One region of the Turicibacter sp. KK003 genome, then DNA from elsewhere that is predicted to be linked to it. Evidence: predicted binding sites of a transcription regulator. Region 1 holds the regulator's gene; each other region holds the start of a gene.

Region 1 (3,293 bases):
TTGCTCATTCCATGGACTACTATTAAATGTCTCAATAAAGAGTTGGGCTAATTCCTTAATATCTTGGGGTGTTATTTCGGTAAATGTCAACATACGTATTCCTCCTTTTACTTATTAAAATTATTATAAAAACCGCTGAGGAATCTTGTCAAGTATAGAAGAAAATGATAAGTATTTGAGGGTGAGGAACCATTGCCTGTATCTTAAATTAAAGAATTAAAGAGAAGGCGAAGCAATATCAATCTAAAGCTGTAGGATTTACATTTCATCTAATGAATGAGGATAGATTTAAAATATTGTGAGATAATAGGAAAGAAAGTGCAAGGTATTTGTAATTTCATGGGAATATGTTATACTTAATTTTAGAAAGAAAGATAAGAGGAGGAATATAGATGTCAGTTATTCATGCGACAGAAGAGTCATTTGCAAATGAAATTGCAGATGGATTAGTATTAGTTGATTTTTATGCCGATTGGTGTGGGCCTTGTAAAATGATCGCTCCTGTTTTAGACGAATTAGCACAGGAAGTTGAAAAAACAGCGAAGGTTGTAAAAGTTAACGTTGATCATTGTAAAGAAGTGGCAGCAGAATATCAAGTCATGTCAATTCCAACATTAATTTTGTTTAAAGATGGTCAAGCTATTCAACAAACGGTAGGTTTCCAACCAAAAGCTTCATTATTATCATTAATTGAAACAAATAAATAATAAAAAAGAAAAAAGAGGATATACTGAAGAAGTAGCCTCTTTTTTTATGTTTAAACAGAGGGGATAGGGTAAAAGAATAAAATGAAATAGAAAATAAAAAAATTAGCACTTAATTGTTGACAGTGCTAATAGGAAGATATATAATTGTATTAGCACTTGATGATGAGGAGTGCTAAAAGAGGTGTTTACATTGCTAACAGAACGGCAGATATTAGTTTTAAAGGCAATTGTAGAAGAGTTCATACAGACTGCACAACCTGTTGGTTCTAGGGTCCTTTCTAAAAAGGAGGATTTGAATTTCTCCGCGGCTACTATCCGTAATGATATGGCTGATTTAGAGGATTTAGGATTTATTGAAAAAACTCATACATCAAGTGGACGTGTTCCTAGTCAAAAGGGTTATCGTTATTATGTAGATTTTATCATCAATCAAGAACCAATAGAAACGACACCAGAGGTAGGAATATTTAAACAATTGTTAGAACAAAAACAATTTGAGCGCGAAACCACAATTAAAGAAGCGGTGCGTCTCCTATCAAGCTTAACAAATTATACGTCTATTTTACTTGGTCCCTCTAGGGATTACAGTCGGGTGAAAAAAATTCAGTTTGTTCCAATTTCTGCACGCCAAGCGGTATTTGTTTTAATTACGGATCAAGGGCATGTTGAAAGCCGAACAGTTACATTACCTGAAGATATGGACATTGCACGAATGGAGACTATTATTAAGGCGCTCGATGAATTATTAGTCGGTGAATACATCGGTCGGGTTCAAGAAAAATTGACTGAGAGTTTTGAAAATCAACTGCATGATTTCATTTCTTATAAGGAAGAGATTATGTATGCCATGTTACAACTTTTGACTCAGTCATTAAATCAACATAACTATATTTTAAGTGGAAAATCAAATATACTGAAGCAACCCGAATTTAACGATTTAGATAAAGCTTATCATTTATTTAATATGATAGAAGCCGACGAAATTGTTAAAGTGATAGAGGCCGATGAAGATAGCCACCAATTAACGGTCAAAATTGGACAGGAAAATGAGATTAAGGCGATGGAGGATTGTACACTCATTACAGTTCCTTATCAAATTAATGATTATGAATTTGGTAAGATTGCCGTTTTGGGACCCACTCGAATGGAATATCGCAAGATTATTCCTCTGTTAGAACAGGTCGCTCGCATTATGTCTGATTTATATAAATAGGAGGTGGGACGATTGAATAAGGAAGCCCAATCAGTTGAGGAATTAGACGAAACAACTATCGAAGAAAATGAATCAACGTGTTGTCAAGAAAATGAAGAGACAACAGAAGTTGTTGAAGAAGTTTCGGAAACAGAAAGTTTAAAGCAACAAATTGAAGATTTAAAAGATCAATTATTAAGAAATGCTGCTGAGCTTGAAAACTTTAAACGTCGAATGAATGAAGAACGTACACGTGAAATGAAGTATCGTTCCCAATCAATCGTAACAAGCATTATTCCAGCGATTGATAACTTTGAGCGCGCTTTAGCGACAACCGTTGAAGATGAAAGTACAAAAACATTTTTAACAGGCTTTAAGATGATTCACGCTCAACTTGTAGAGGCGTTAAAACAAGAAGGCGTTGAAGTCATCGAAGCAGAAGGTGTGGCTTTCGATCCAACTGTTCACCAAGCGGTGATGCAGGAGTCTGTTGAAGGTGTAGCTTCAGGTATTGTTTTACAAGAGTTACAAAAAGGATATAAGTTAAAAGATCGCGTGATTCGCCCGTCGATGGTGAAAGTAAGCGAATAAAAATAGATTAGGAGGATGAATCTCTATGGGTAAAATTATTGGTATCGATTTAGGAACAACAAATTCATGTGTCTCTGTAATGGAAGGTGGAGAAGCTAAGGTTATTGCGAATCCAGAAGGTTCTCGTACAACACCATCTGTTGTTTCATTTAAAGGTGACGAACGTCAAGTAGGTGACGTAGCAAAACGTCAAGCAATTACAAATCCAAATACAATCATGTCTATCAAACGTCATATGGGTACAAATCATAAAGTGACAATTGAAGGTAAAGAATATACACCACAAGAAATCTCAGCGATTATTTTACAAAACTTAAAAGCAACGGCTGAGGCATATTTAGGAGAGCCAGTAACGGAAGCGGTTATTACTGTACCAGCTTATTTTAACGATGCTGAACGTCAAGCGACAAAAGATGCTGGACGTATTGCTGGTTTAGATGTAAAACGTATTATTAATGAACCAACAGCTGCTGCGTTAGCTTATGGATTAGATAAAACAGATAAAGAGCAAATTATCTTAGTTTACGATTTAGGTGGAGGAACATTTGACGTTTCTATCTTAGACTTAGCAGATGGAACATTCGAAGTTTTAGCAACGGCTGGTGATAATCGTTTAGGTGGAGATGATTTCGACCAAGTAATCATTGATTGGTTAGTTAAAGAATTTAAATCTGAAACAGGTGTTGATTTATCAGCGGATAAAATGGCGATGCAACGTTTAAAAGATGCGGCTGAAAAAGCTAAAAAAGACTTATCAGGTGTAACATCTGTTCAAATTTCATTACCTTTCATTTCTATGAATG
Region 2 (3,293 bases), 410 kb from region 1:
ACAATTCCAACTGATTTTTCTCAAGATATTTCATCTCTTGTTACAACGGATGTGAAAAAAGGAAAAATTATTTATCAAGTGAATGAAAAAATAAATGCGATTGCTCCTAAATTAACAAGTAAAGGAGCAACGGGTGTTCAAGAAAGTATTAATCAAACTATTGTCAAAACTGTCAGTGGTATTTTGTTAGAGGCAGGAAAAGAGTTAGGAATGGAGATTCAAGAAAAGGTTTTACCTGAATTATCACATGTTCACTCACAGTTAGAAGAGCTCGTTTCTAAGTTTGGTGAGATGAATGAGTTAGTAGACACGGCTCACCGTGGAGGGATTCAATTAAAGGATTTAATCCAATCCATTCAAAATGATTTACCTCTGATTGAATCAACGATTGATTCTGCTAAGCAGACGGCGACAGGGTTAGAAGGCTTTATAATCTCATCGAAGTCAGCCCTTTCTGATTTCGTCCCAACACTAAAATCAGATTTAGAACTTGTATCGGTGATTAGTGGGGAACTAACAACGTATACACAAGGGGTTAAGGATGCTATTTCAAGCGGTTCAGAACAGGCTCCACAGGTTGTTGATCGACTGATAAGTAAGGTAGATGGAACACAAGGACTTATTCAATCGTTTATTAAAATGTTAAAAAGTTTTAATAAGTTTCCTGCAGGGCGATTTGATGAAATGATTGCGCAACTTGAGGGAGTTCAAGGTGATTTAGCTCGCGTTCAACAGCTACTAGAAAAGGTTAAAGGTCAATTAGCAACAGGAGAAGGACCAGATTTGACAGTGTTTGATCAAATTTTAACTTTATTAAATGATGTATCTAACACAGCCGATTCAATTGTTAAACGTTTTGATGACGAAATTGCTCCCTCTTTAAATCAAGTTATCGATAAAGCGTATGAAACAGCAGAGTCTGTCTTAACTGTTTTAAATGAAGCAAGTAATAAGTTACCTGATGTAACAAATTTATTAAATACCGCCTATAGTGGTTCTGACCAAGGAATTTCGGCAATTGAGTATATTAATGGAAAGCTTCCAGAGGCAGAGGAAAAACTACAAACGTTGACAGAGAAACTTGGAGAAATAAACAGTAGTGAAGGGTTACAGGAAGTATTAACGCTCATTCAAGAAGGAATTGCTCAACGTGAAAGCTTTATGGCTACACCTGTTGAGTTAGTTGAAGAAACGTTATTCCCAATGCATAATTATGGAACAGCGATGACGCCATTTTATAGTGTACTTGCTCAATGGGTCGGAATGACATTGTTAATTTCGATGTTAGCGGTGCATGCAAGAGGAGAGTATAAAAAAAGCGAAGAATACTTTGGTAAATTACTATTATTTTTAAGTATTGCACTTCTTCAAGGATTAATTATCGCATTAGGGGATTTATACCTATTGAAAATTTATTGTATGAATCCACTCTTATTTGTGGGCGGTATCTTGTTCACAAGTGTCGTTTTTACATTCATTATTTACTCACTTGTCTCTGTTTTTGGAAATGTCGGAAAAGTTGTTTCGATTATTCTGCTCGTTTTACAGGTAGCGGGTTCTGGAGGAACCTTCCCTATCCAATTAACTCCTAAATTTTTCCAAATCATTTATCCGTTTTTACCGTTTACTTATGCCATTTCGTTTGCACGAGAATCAATAGGTGGGGTTGTTCAAAGTGTTTTATCTAGAGATATAGTAATTCTAAGTACTTATATTATAGTAGCTATTCTCGTCTCAGTTTTCTTGAAAAAACCGCTCAACCGCTTGATGTCAGGATTTAGTGATAAATTTAAAGAAAGTGGGTTGGGAGAATAACGGAAGGTTAATTTTTCTTAAAAAAGATTGACACACCAATAGGGGTATGATATAAAAAGAGTAGATTATATTAGCACTCTTACTTAACGAGTGATAAAACAAGAGGGAGCGATTCAATTGAAACAGTTTAAGGCAGAATCAAAACGTTTACTTGATTTAATGATCAACTCGATTTATACGCATCGCGAGATTTTCTTGCGAGAATTAATTTCAAATGCAAGTGATGCTATTGATAAACTTTACTATCGAGCACTAACGGATCACAATTTAAGTTTCAATTCGGAAGATTATTTTATTAAAATTACGGTTGATGAGGCAAAGCGCCAAATTAAAATTTCGGATACTGGAATTGGGATGACAGAAGCGGAATTAGACGAGCATTTAGGAGTCATTGCAAAGAGTGGTTCGTTACAGTTTAAAAAAGATACAGAATTAGAAGACGGACATGATATCATTGGTCAATTCGGTGTTGGTTTTTATTCTGCATTCTTAGTGGCGGACAAGGTAACGGTGATTTCAAAAGCATTAGGGGCAGAGACAGCCTATAAGTGGGAGTCATGCGGTGCAGATGGTTATGTGATTGAACCATGCGAAAAGGAATCTGTGGGAACAGATATTATCCTAACAGTTAAAGAAAATACCGAAGATGAGAATTTCGATGAATATTTAGATCCATACAAATTAAAAGCAATTATCAAAAAATACTCTGACTTTATTCGTTATCCAATTAAAATGGATATCACACATTCGCAATTAAAAGAAGGAACAGAGAATGAATACGAAGAAGTTACAGAAGAGCAAACAGTGAATAGCATGGTTCCAATTTGGAAAAAGAATAAACGCGAATTGACTGATGCTGATTATCAAGCTTTTTATCACGAGAAACATTTTGGATTTGACGATCCATTAGCTCATGTTCATTTAAGTGTTGATGGGAATGTTAGCTATCAAGCTATTTTATATATTCCTGAAAAAATGCCATATGATTTCTACACAACGGAATATGAAAAAGGGTTAGAGTTATATTCAAGCGGTGTTTTAATCATGAATAAATGTGCGGATTTATTACCCGATTACTTTAGCTTTGTAAAGGGAATTGTAGACTCAGAGGATTTATCATTAAATATCTCACGAGAAATCTTACAACATGATCGTCAGTTAAAGTTAATAGCGAAAAATATTAAAACAAAAATTAAAAATGAATTAGAAAAAATGATTAAAAATGACCGTGAAAAATATGAAACGTTCTACCAATCATTTGGTCGTCAATTAAAATATGGGGTTTATTCGGATTTTGGTGCAAATAAAGAGGTATTACAAGATTTATTAATGTTTACTTCTTCTTACGAAGATAAATTAGTCACTCTATCTGAATATGTATCACGTATGAAAGAGGGTCAATCTCATATTTATTATGCAGTAGGGGATTCAATTGATCGAGTTAAAAAATTACCGCAATCAGAAGCAGTTCTTGATCA
Region 3 (3,293 bases), 1.1 Mb from region 1:
TTCCTGAACTGCTGCACGAGTTGCATTAAGGGCATCTTCAATGCGTAATTTTCTTTCTTTAAGCTCCGTTTCCGTTGCGGCTCCAACCTTAATAACAGCCACACCACCGCTTAACTTCGCTAAACGCTCTAATAATTTTTCTTTATCAAACTCCGATGTTGTATTTTCAAGTTCTGCGCGAATTTGAGCAATTCTAGCATTAATGTCCATTTGTGAACCTGTTCCTTCAACAACGGTTGTATGATCTTTGGTTACAATCACTCGTCCAGCACGTCCGCACTGATCCAACGTTGTATTTTTTAATTCTAATCCTAATTCTTCTGTTACTAACTGTGCACCCGTTAAAATAGCAATATCTTCTAACATGCGTTTGCGACGATCACCAAAACCTGGAGCCTTAACAGCTACAACATTAAATGTTCCACGTAACTTATTAACAACTAATGCTGCCAATGCCTCATTTTCAATATCGTCTGCTACAATGACCATTGGACGTCCTGTTTGAACCAATTGTTCAAGAATAGGTAAAATATCCTGTAAAGTACCTACCTTAGAGTCGGTTACTAAAATATAGGGATTATCCAAAACGGCTTCCATTTTATCCGTATCAGTCACCATATAAGAAGATAAGTATCCGCGGTCAAACTGCATCCCCTCAACAATATCCATTGTCGTTTCAAAACCTTTTGACTCTTCAAGTGTAATAACACCATCATTTCCAACTCGCTCCATTGCCTCAGCAATCAGTTTACCGATTTCCTCATCTGCTGCTGAAATAGCTGCTACGTTAGCAATTGATTCTTTGCCTTCAATTGGTTTTGAATTAGCCTTTAATGCTTCTACCGCTACTTTCACGGCACGCTCAATTCCACGGCGAATCGTTATTGGATTGGCTCCAGCCACAATATTTTTATTTCCTTCCCTAATCATCGCCTGTGCTAAAACTGTCGCTGTTGTCGTTCCATCACCCGCAACATCATTTGTTCGACTTGCAACTTGAGCAACTAATCTAGCTCCCATATTTTCAAATTTATCCTCTAACTCAATTTCCTTAGCTATTGAGACACCATCATTAATAATTTGGGGCGTTCCAAACTTTTGTTCTAAAATAACATTTCGTCCCTTTGGTCCTAAAGTTACCTTCACCGTATCAGCTAACTTATCCACACCACGAATCATTGCACGGCGGGCATCTTCTGCAAATAAAATCTCTTTTGCCATACTATAAAATCCTCCCTTATATTAATATCTATTTATAACTTACTCAACAACCGCTAAAACATCATCCGATGATAAAATAACTAAATCTTTTCCTTGATGGGAAACTTTTGTTCCCGCAAATCCATTATAAATGACACGTTGTCCTACACTAACAGAAGGCGTCTTAAGCGTTCCATTCTCTAAACACTTTCCTTCCCCAACGGCCACGATAACACCCTCTGAGTGACTCGGCTTTGAAGTCTCTTTTGAAAGAATGATCCCACTTGCCGTTTTCTTCTCAAGCTCAACAATTTCGATAACAACATTATCGTTTAATGGTCTTAACATGTCTTTCCCTCCTCGTTTTTATCACTCTATTATAATGAGTGCTATTAAATAAATTATACAGAGATGAATAAATAATGGCAATAATTTTAAGAAAAAATCCTTTTTATTATTATCTACCTACTGATTAATATGCTTCTTAGATCTATTTATTCCAAATACATGGGAGAGCCTTTTATTTATGATAAAAAAAGACCAAGTGTGGCACTTGGTCCCTATTTTTTAAAAGGTTTAAAATCCGCCTTTATTTTTATGATAAATGATTCTCATTCCTTTAAATGCAAGATCTGGATCATAAACATCAATCATATCAGTTTCGTTATATATAATGCGCCCCAATCCCCCTGTGGCCACTACTTTGATATCCTTTCCAACTGCCTCTTTTACCTTCTTAATAATATATTCTGTTTGGCCAATGTAACCGTAAACCAAACCACCTTGCATACTAGTAATCGTATTACGGCACATAATCGTTTCTGGCTTCTTAATTTCAATCTCTGGTAATTTAGCTGCCTGCGTCCATAGCGCCTGTGCCGAAATTTCAATCCCTGGAGAAGTTACTCCAAATTCAAACTCCCCGTTCTCATTTACATAATCATAAGTTGTGGCAGTTCCAAAGTCAATAACAAGCGCAGGGCCTCCATAAATATAATAAGCAGCCGCAATATCTACAATACGATCCGCCCCAACTTCACGAGGATTTTCCGTTCTAACACTAATTCCAGTCTTAATTCCAGGCCCTACAATCATTGGTTCAATATTAAAATATTTACGAATAGCATTAGTTAATGAATGCATAATTTTAGGAACTACACTCGAAATTAAAACAGCCTCTACCGCTTGGGGATTAATATCCTTTGTTTGAAGAAAAGAAAATAACGTAATTCCAAACTCATCAGATGTTCTTTGTAATTTAGTTGTTAAACGAAATGTAGCAATTAAATCGTCTTTATCATATACCCCTAACGTAATGTTAGTATTTCCGACATCAATAACGATTAACATATTGTTCCCCTTTTCTTTATTAAAATCTTCAATAACTGTTCCATAATTTCATATCCGAGGGCTTCCTTAGACATCTTATTCAATTTCACGATTCCATTTCTTTGAATAAGCGTCACCACATTTGTATCCCCCTTAAAACCTGCAAATTCTTCATTTAATTGGTTGGCAACGATTAAATCCGCATTTTTACCTAACAATTTTTTAGTGGCGTTTTCTTCTAAATTTTCAGTTTCCATTGCAAATCCACATATCACTTGGCTATCTTTTTTTTCTTTCCCCATAGCTAATAAAATATCTTTGTTCATGACTAAATCAAGTGTCGTCTGTTGACTTTGTTTCTTTAACTTATGTGGATTCACAAAAGAGGCCCTATAATCAGAGACTGCGGCAGATTTAATTAAAATATCATACTGATCTTTTAATCCAGATACTTCCTGAAACATTTCATCTGCTGTTCTTACTTCGATAATCGTCATAAAAACAGGTTTTCTCAAAGAAGTAGGCCCCGTTATAAGCGTCACCTCAGCACCTAAATTACGTGCGGCTCTCGCTAAGGCGTACCCCATTTTACCACTAGAATGATTCGTTATAAATCGTACAGGATCAATATCCTCCTGTGTAGGCCCGGCCGTCACAACAACCTTAATCCCAGCTAAAGGCTTATCCTTAATCAATAAACACTCAATGGCATCCTCAATATCTTCAATTTCTGCCAGGCGACCTTTTCCGACATCTCCACAAGC

What was found. Region 1 encodes HrcA, which represses chaperone genes, less so after heat shock. Its sites were predicted from a motif close to TTTTAGCACTNNNNNNNNNNNAGTGCTAAAA; they were not measured.
Region 2: htpG (molecular chaperone HtpG) is a predicted target of HrcA. The motif match lies at 1,884-1,914, and genes of this name have one in related genera.
Region 3: VXM77_RS10750 (co-chaperone GroES) is a predicted target of HrcA. The motif match lies at 1,565-1,595, and genes of this name have one in related genera.

Annotation. Positions count from the first base shown of each region.
Region 1 covers NZ_CP142738.1:1,102,451-1,105,743, forward strand. Annotated here, with positions in the region: gene VXM77_RS05535 (GNAT family N-acetyltransferase) at 1-93, opposite strand, end outside; gene trxA (thioredoxin) at 393-707, shown strand; gene hrcA (heat-inducible transcriptional repressor HrcA) at 889-1,920, shown strand; gene grpE (nucleotide exchange factor GrpE) at 1,933-2,490, shown strand; gene dnaK (molecular chaperone DnaK) at 2,516-3,293, shown strand, end outside.
Region 2 covers NZ_CP142738.1:1,514,044-1,517,336, reverse strand. Annotated here, with positions in the region: gene VXM77_RS07455 (YhgE/Pip domain-containing protein) at 1-1,815, shown strand, start outside; gene htpG (molecular chaperone HtpG) at 1,933-3,293, shown strand, end outside.
Region 3 covers NZ_CP142738.1:2,222,599-2,225,891, forward strand. Annotated here, with positions in the region: gene groL (chaperonin GroEL) at 1-1,221, opposite strand, end outside; gene VXM77_RS10750 (co-chaperone GroES) at 1,261-1,548, opposite strand; gene VXM77_RS10755 (type III pantothenate kinase) at 1,777-2,550, opposite strand; gene coaBC (bifunctional phosphopantothenoylcysteine decarboxylase/phosphopantothenate--cysteine ligase CoaBC) at 2,544-3,293, opposite strand, start outside.